One region of the Ideonella alba genome, then DNA from elsewhere that is predicted to be linked to it. Evidence: riboswitches for the same ligand, from Rfam matches in the RefSeq annotation. Region 1 holds a riboswitch; the other holds the start of a gene.
What was found. Region 1 has a riboswitch for glycine ahead of KAK03_RS17475 (D-amino acid dehydrogenase). Riboswitches for the same ligand answer to the same signal wherever they lie in the genome.

Region 1 (3,375 bases):
CGATCTTCCAGGACCTGGGCGGCGAGATGGTGGACATCTCCATCATCGTCAGCGGTGCGCAGGTGGGTGGCCTGGTGGACAGTGGCCGCCTGAAGATCATCGGCACGCTGGCCCCGGCCGGCAAGGTGGAAGCCCCGTTCCTGAAGCAGTACCCCAGCGTCAACGACAGCAAGTCGGTCAAGGACTTCGCGTTCAACATCTGGACCGGCTACTTCGTCAAGAAGGACACGCCCGAGCCGGTGGTGCAGGCCCTGCACAAGGCGCTCTCCACCGTGCTGGCCGACCCCGCCGTGCACACCCAGCTGGAGCAGCAGGCGGTGATGCCCGCCAAGCCGCTGAGCCTGGCCGATGCCTCAAGCGAATACGCCGCCCAGACCGCGCGCTTTCGCGCCATCGCCAAGGCCATCAAGCTGGAAGCGCAATGAGTGCCGCCACGCTGGACGACTTCGTCGCGCTGCGGCGCGATCTGCACCAGCATCCGGAACTGGCCTTCGAGGAGCACCGCAGCGCCGGCCTGGTGGCCGAATGCCTGCGCGAATGGGGCTACGAGGTGGTCACCGGCCTGGGCGGCACCGGCCTGGTGGGCACGCTGCGCCGCGGCAGCGGCCCGCGCCGCCTGGGCCTGCGCGCCGACATGGATGCGCTGCCGATCAGCGAGCAGTCCGGCCGCCCCTGGGCCAGCTGCAAGCCGGGCCTGATGCACGCCTGCGGCCACGACGGCCACACCGCGATGCTGCTGGCGGCCGCGCGTCGCCTGGCCGATGAAGGCGGCTTCGACGGCACGCTGCACCTGATCTTCCAGCCGGCCGAGGAAGGCGGCGGCGGCGCGTTGCGCATGATGGCCGACGGCCTGTTCGAGCGCTTCCCCTGTGACGCCGTCTTCGCCATGCACAACATGCCCGGCACGCCGCAGGGCCACCTGGTGTTCCGCGACGGCCCGGCCATGGCCTCCAGCGACTACGCCACGATCACCCTGCACGGCGTGGGCGGCCACGGCGCCATGCCCCAGCACACCGCCGACCCGGTGGTGGCCGCAGCCAGCCTGGTGATGGCGCTGCAGACCGTGGTCTCGCGCAATGTGGACCCACTGCAGGCGGCGGTGGTCACGGTGGGCGCGCTGCAGGCCGGCCAGGCCAACAACGTGATTCCGGCCAGCGCCCGGCTGGAGCTGAGCGTGCGTGCGCTGGACCCGGGCGTGCGCGCCACGCTGCAGCAGCGCATCCGCGCGCTGGCCGCGGCCCAGGCCGAGGGCTACGGCCTGCGCGCCGAGGTCGACTGGCGGCCCGGCTACACCGTGCTGGTCAACCATGCCGAGCCCACCGCCTTCGCCCGCGCCGTGGGCGCCGAGCTGCGCGGCGAAGCCGGCATCACCCGCCAGGGCCCGCCGCTGACCGGCAGCGAGGACTTCGCCTTCATGCTCGAGCGCGTGCCCGGCAGCTACCTGCTGATCGGCAACGGCGGCCCGGAGTCCAGCGTGCCGGCCCATGCCTGCATGGTCCACCACCCCGGCTACGACTTCAACGACGACAACATCGCCGTCGGCGCCGCCTACTGGACGCTGCTGGCGCGGAGGTTCCTGATTCCCGCGTAAACTTGATCCCTGGCAGGAGAGTGCTGCGGCCCTGCGCCGCAGCCACCGAAGGCGCAAACTCCCATGCACGCTCAGGTCCCGTACTGCCACCTCACACACGCCGTCTGGAGAGCCGTCAGCGCCTGTTCACACCAGGGCTGACGCACCGAAGGAGCAAGGCCCGGCCCGCAAGGCTGGCGCCGAATCTCTCAGGTACCAAGGACAGGGGGAGCGGCACATCGGCAGCCTCACCGCTGCGGATGCCATTGCTGCCCATCCTTGAATGGAGACTCTCCCATGCACGTCATCGTGTTGGGTGCCGGCCTGCTCGGCACCACGTCCGCCTACTACCTGCGCCAGCTCGGCCACGAGGTCACGGTCGTCGACCGCCAGGCCACGCCGGCCGCTGAAACCAGCTTCGCCAACGGCGGCCAGATCTCGGTCAGCCACGCCGAGCCCTGGGCCAACCCCGGTGCCCCCGCCAAGCTGCTGAAGTGGCTGGGCCAGGAAGACGCCCCGCTGCTGTTCCGCCTGCGCGCCGACATGCGCCAGTGGCTGTGGGGCCTGCAGTTCCTGCGCGAGTGCACGCCGGGCCGCACCCGCCACAACATCGAGCAGATCGTCCGCCTGGGCACCTACAGCCGCAGCGAGCTGCAGGCGCTGCGCGCCGAGCGCGGCATCGAGTACGACCAGCGCACCCAGGGCATCCTGCACTTCTACACCAGCCAGAAGGAATTCGACGCCGCCGAAGCGCCCGCGCAGCAGATGCGCGATCTGGGCTGCGACCGCCGCGTCATCAGCGCCGATGAAGCGGTGAAGCTGGAGCCCGCGCTGGCCCACATCCGCCCGCAGCTCGCCGGCGCCACCTACACCGCCGAGGACGAGTCCGGCGACGCCAACCGCTTCGCCCGCGAACTGGTCAGGCGCTGCGAGGAAGACGGCGTGCGCTTCCTGATGAGCCACACCGTCACCGCGCTGCGCACCGCCGGCGGCGAGATCGACCACGTGGAAGCCACCGACGCCGAAGGCCGCTTCCAGCGCCTGCGCGCCGACGCCTACGTGCTGGCGATGGGCTCGCTGAGCCCGGTCTATGCGCAGACACTGGGCATCTCGCTGCCGATCTACCCGGCCAAGGGCTACTCGGTGACGATGCCGGTCAAGGACGCCAGCAAGGCGCACCAGGTCTCGCTGACCGACGACGAATTCAAGCTGGTCTTCTCGAGACTCACCTCGCCGGCGCTGCCTGACGGCACACCGGGGGGCGACCGCCTGCGCATCGCCGGCACCGCCGAGCTCAACGGCTACGACCGCGACCTCAACCGCGTGCGCTGCGAAGCCATCGTGCGCCGCACCGAGGAACTGTTCCCCGGCGCCGGCGACACCGAGCAGGCCCAGTTCTGGACCGGCCTGCGCCCGGCCACGCCGTCCAACGTGCCGCTGATCGGCCGCAGCCGGGTGGGCAAGCTGTTCCTCAACACCGGCCACGGCACGCTGGGCTGGACGCATGCCTGCGGCTCGGGCAAGAGCATTGCGCGCATCGTCAGCGGCATGAAGCCGGAACTGGATTTCGCCTTCCAGTGATGGCGCGGCCGATCGGTCGGTGGCGGACCGACGGCCACCACCGCCGGCGCTGATCCGGCTACACAGCCGCACCGCGGCCCCGGCCCGACTGCCGCAAGGTGCGCAGCACCTCGTCACGCAGCAGACCGGCCAGGGCCTGCGCCGCGGTGGACAGACGCCGGCCCTGCAGCGTCACCAGGCCGATCGGGCGCTGCACCTCCGGCTCGATCAGGCGGCGCTGCACC
Region 2 (3,375 bases), on a different contig from region 1:
TGGCCGATGAAGCTCTTGAAGACCTGGTTCTTCGCCGCGATCGCGCGCAGCTCGGCCAGGGCCTGGGCCTCGCCCACCGGGGCGGGCAGGTCCATCGGCGCCGGACGGCGGATGCTCTCGGGGACGATGGTGCGCATCAGCGCCTCGCGCGAGGCGGCGCCGATGGCGGCCAGCATCAGCGGTTCATCAGCGGCACCGGGGCCGATGTGGCGGGGGGCGAACTCGCGGTCGGTCTCGAGCGCGGCCAGGGGCAGGGCGGTGGGCATGGGCGGCAGGCGGGGGTCAGGGTCAGGCGCCGGGGCGCCGGAAATCAGAGGGTCTTGAGCAGCGCGTCGTAGGCCGGCGGGTCCATCAGCTCGTCGAACTGGGCCATGTCGGTGACCTTGACGGTGAAGAACCAGCCCTTGCCCAGCGGGTCGGAGTTGGCCAGCGAGGGGTCGTTGCGCAGCTCTTCGTTGACCTCGACGATCTCGCCGGTGACCGGCATGTAGATGTCGGCAGCGGCCTTGACCGACTCGACCACGCCGGCCACGTCGCCCTTGGCGTAGGTCTTGCCCACCTCGGGCAGGTCGACGAAGACCACGTCGCCGAGCGCGTCCTGCGCATGCAGCGTGATGCCGACGACGGCGGCCTCATGGTCCTCGATGTTGATCCACTCGTGGTCGGCGGTGAACTTGGTCGTCATGGGTTGGCTCCTGTGGGGGGATGGGGAGGTCAGCCGCGGTAGTAGCGGTTCGGGGTGAAGGGCATGGCGGTCACGGTCATCGGCAGGCGCTTGCCGCGCACCTCGGCGAACACCTGGGTGCCGACGGCCACGTAGGCCGGCGGCACATAGGCCATGGCCACCGGCTGGCCGACGGTGGGGCCCAGCGTGCCACTGGTGACAGTGCCCAGGGCCGTGCCGTCGGCGGCGAAGAGGGCGGTGCCTTCGCGCACCGGGGCGCGTTCCTGGCCGAGCAGACCGACGCGCTTGCGGGCGGCGCCGGCGGCCAGCTGGGCGTCGATCACCGCGGCGCCGGGGTAGCCGCCGGCGCGCGCGCCACCGGCGCGGCGGACCTTCTGGATGGCCCAGGTCAGCGCGGCCTCGACCGGCGTGGTGGCGGTGTCGATGTCATGACCGTACAGGCACAGGCCGGCTTCCAGGCGCAGCGTGTCGCGCGCGCCCAGGCCAGCGGGCTGCACCTCGGGCTGTGCCAGCAGTGCGCGGGCCAGGGCCACGGCCTGGTCCTGGTGCACCGAGATCTCGAAGCCGTCCTCACCGGTGTAGCCCGAGCGGGTGACAAAGCAGTCAAGGCCGTCCAGCGCGAAGCGGCCACCCGTCATGAAGGTGAGGCTGGCGACATCCGGGTTCAGCCGGGCCAGCGCGGCCACTGCCTGCGGGCCTTGCAGCGCCAGCAGCGCGCGCTCGGGCATCGGGATGACCTGGCAGCGCTGGCCGATGCCGGCCTGCAGGTGGGCGATGTCCTGGGCCTTGCAGCCGGCGTTGACCACCACGAACAAATCACCGAAGGCCGCGCGCGCGTCCAGCGCAGGGCGGGTGACCATCAGGTCGTCGAGCAGGCCGCCCTGCTCGTTGGTGAACAGCGCATAGCGCTGCTTGCCCACCGGCAGGTCGACGATGTCCACCGGCACCAGGGTTTCCAGCGCAGCGGCGGCGTCGGCGCCGACCAGGCGCAGCTGGCCCATGTGCGAGACATCGAACAGCGCCGCCGCCGTGCGGCAGTGGCGGTGCTCGGCCATCAGCCCGGCGGGGTACTGCACCGGCATGCTGTAGCCCGCGAAGGGCACCATGCGAGCGCCCAGTTCCAGGTGCAGGTCGTTGAGGGGGGTGGTCAGCAAAGGGGTGTCAGGCGTGCTCATCAGGGCGGTGTCCAAGGGGCAGTTCGGGAAGGTCTGGCCGTTCGAAATGCCCCCGCTGTCCGCTTTACCTGAGAGATTGACCCCGCCGCGTCAGACGGCCGGGCTTGCCCCTTCGGTGGACGGACTCCAGGGTCCGCCTCTCTCCAGTGAGGAGCGCGTGACCTGGGCCACGCGCCTTGCCAGTCCTTTTGCCTGAGCGTTCGGGTGGGCCCTGCGCCTTCGGCGGCCCCGGGTGGGGCTCTCTCCTGACAAGCGGGCACTGTAGCAGTGCGCGGCCGCTGAGGCATCATGTGCGAACCCCAATTGCCCACCCGCCGTCATGACCGAGGCCGATGCTTTCCACCGCCTGCTGCAGGCCCACCGCTCGATCCGGTGTTTTCGCAGTGACCCGGTGGACGATGCTCTGGTGGACGCGTGCCTGGTGGACGCGCTGCAGGGCAGTTCGTCCAGCGGCAACCTGAACATGGTGTCGGTGGTCAAGACCCGCGACCAGGCCTCGCGCCGCCAGTTGCATGCGCTGCACGGCGAGCAGGACATGATCCTGCAGGCGCCTCTGCTGCTGACCTTCTGCGCCGACACCCACCGCACCCGGGCCTGGCTGGCCGAGCGTGGCGCCCGGCTGGGTTTCTCCGACCTGGTGAGCTGGCACGTGGCCAGCTTCGACGCGATGATCATCGCCCAGACCGCCGCACTGGCACTGGAAAGCCATGGCCTGGGCATCTGCTACATGGGCACCACGCTGTTCTCGATGGCGGCCATTGCCGAGCTGCTGGGCTGCCCCGACCACGTGCTGCCGGTGACCACGCTGGTGGTGGGCTGGCCCGACGAGGCGCCGGCCCAGCGTGACCGACTGCCAGCGAGCGCCTGGATCCATGACGAGCGCTACCAGCGCCTCGACGCCGCCAGCATCGAACGCGATTTCCGCGAGCGCGAGGAGCGTGGCAAGGCGCGCTACCTGGCGGTGCCGCACATGGCCGAGCGCTGGCGCGAACTGGGCATCGAGTCGCTGGCCCATTACTACACCAGTCCGATCAAGTACGACCCGGACGTCTTTGCCGAGTTCAGCGCCGAGATGGAGCAGGCCTTGCGCCGCAACGGCTTCCTGGCCTGATCGCCACCGCCGGCAGCGCTACAGTCCGCACACACCGCCCGGGAGCTTCCACATGACGTCGATCTACGACCTGCACCTTGACCGCAACCCCGCCAACCACGTGCCGCTGTCGCCGGTCAGCTTCGTGGAGCGCAGCGCCGAGGTGTTTGCCGACCTGCCGGCGGTGATCCACGGCGCGCGCCGCTACACCTGGGCCCAGGTGCGCGGGCGCAGCGCCCGGCTGGCCGCCGCCTTGCGTGCACTGGGCGTGGGGCGCGGCAGCACCGTCACGGTGATGCTGCCCAACACCCCCGAGATGGTCGAGGCCCACTATGCGGTGCCCGCGCTGAACGCGGTGCTCAACACCCTGAACACGCGGCTGGACGCCTCCTTGCTGGCCTGGCAGATGAACCACTGCGAGGCCC

Region 2: another riboswitch for glycine. It lies ahead of gcvT (glycine cleavage system aminomethyltransferase GcvT); the one in region 1 lies ahead of KAK03_RS17475 (D-amino acid dehydrogenase).

What each region holds. Positions count from the first base shown of each region.
Region 1 is NZ_JAGQDD010000015.1:23,511-26,885, forward strand. It holds gene KAK03_RS17465 (tripartite tricarboxylate transporter substrate binding protein) at 1-425, shown strand, start outside; gene KAK03_RS17470 (M20 aminoacylase family protein) at 422-1,591, shown strand; glycine riboswitch at 1,686-1,806, shown strand; gene KAK03_RS17475 (D-amino acid dehydrogenase) at 1,868-3,151, shown strand; gene KAK03_RS17480 (LysR family transcriptional regulator) at 3,210-3,375, opposite strand, start outside.
Region 2 is NZ_JAGQDD010000008.1:59,664-63,038, reverse strand. It holds gene gcvP (aminomethyl-transferring glycine dehydrogenase) at 1-266, opposite strand, end outside; gene gcvH (glycine cleavage system protein GcvH) at 311-685, opposite strand; gene gcvT (glycine cleavage system aminomethyltransferase GcvT) at 715-1,860, opposite strand; glycine riboswitch at 1,906-2,017, opposite strand; glycine riboswitch at 2,031-2,118, opposite strand; gene KAK03_RS12530 (nitroreductase family protein) at 2,180-2,971, shown strand; gene KAK03_RS12525 (acyl-CoA synthetase) at 3,024-3,375, shown strand, end outside.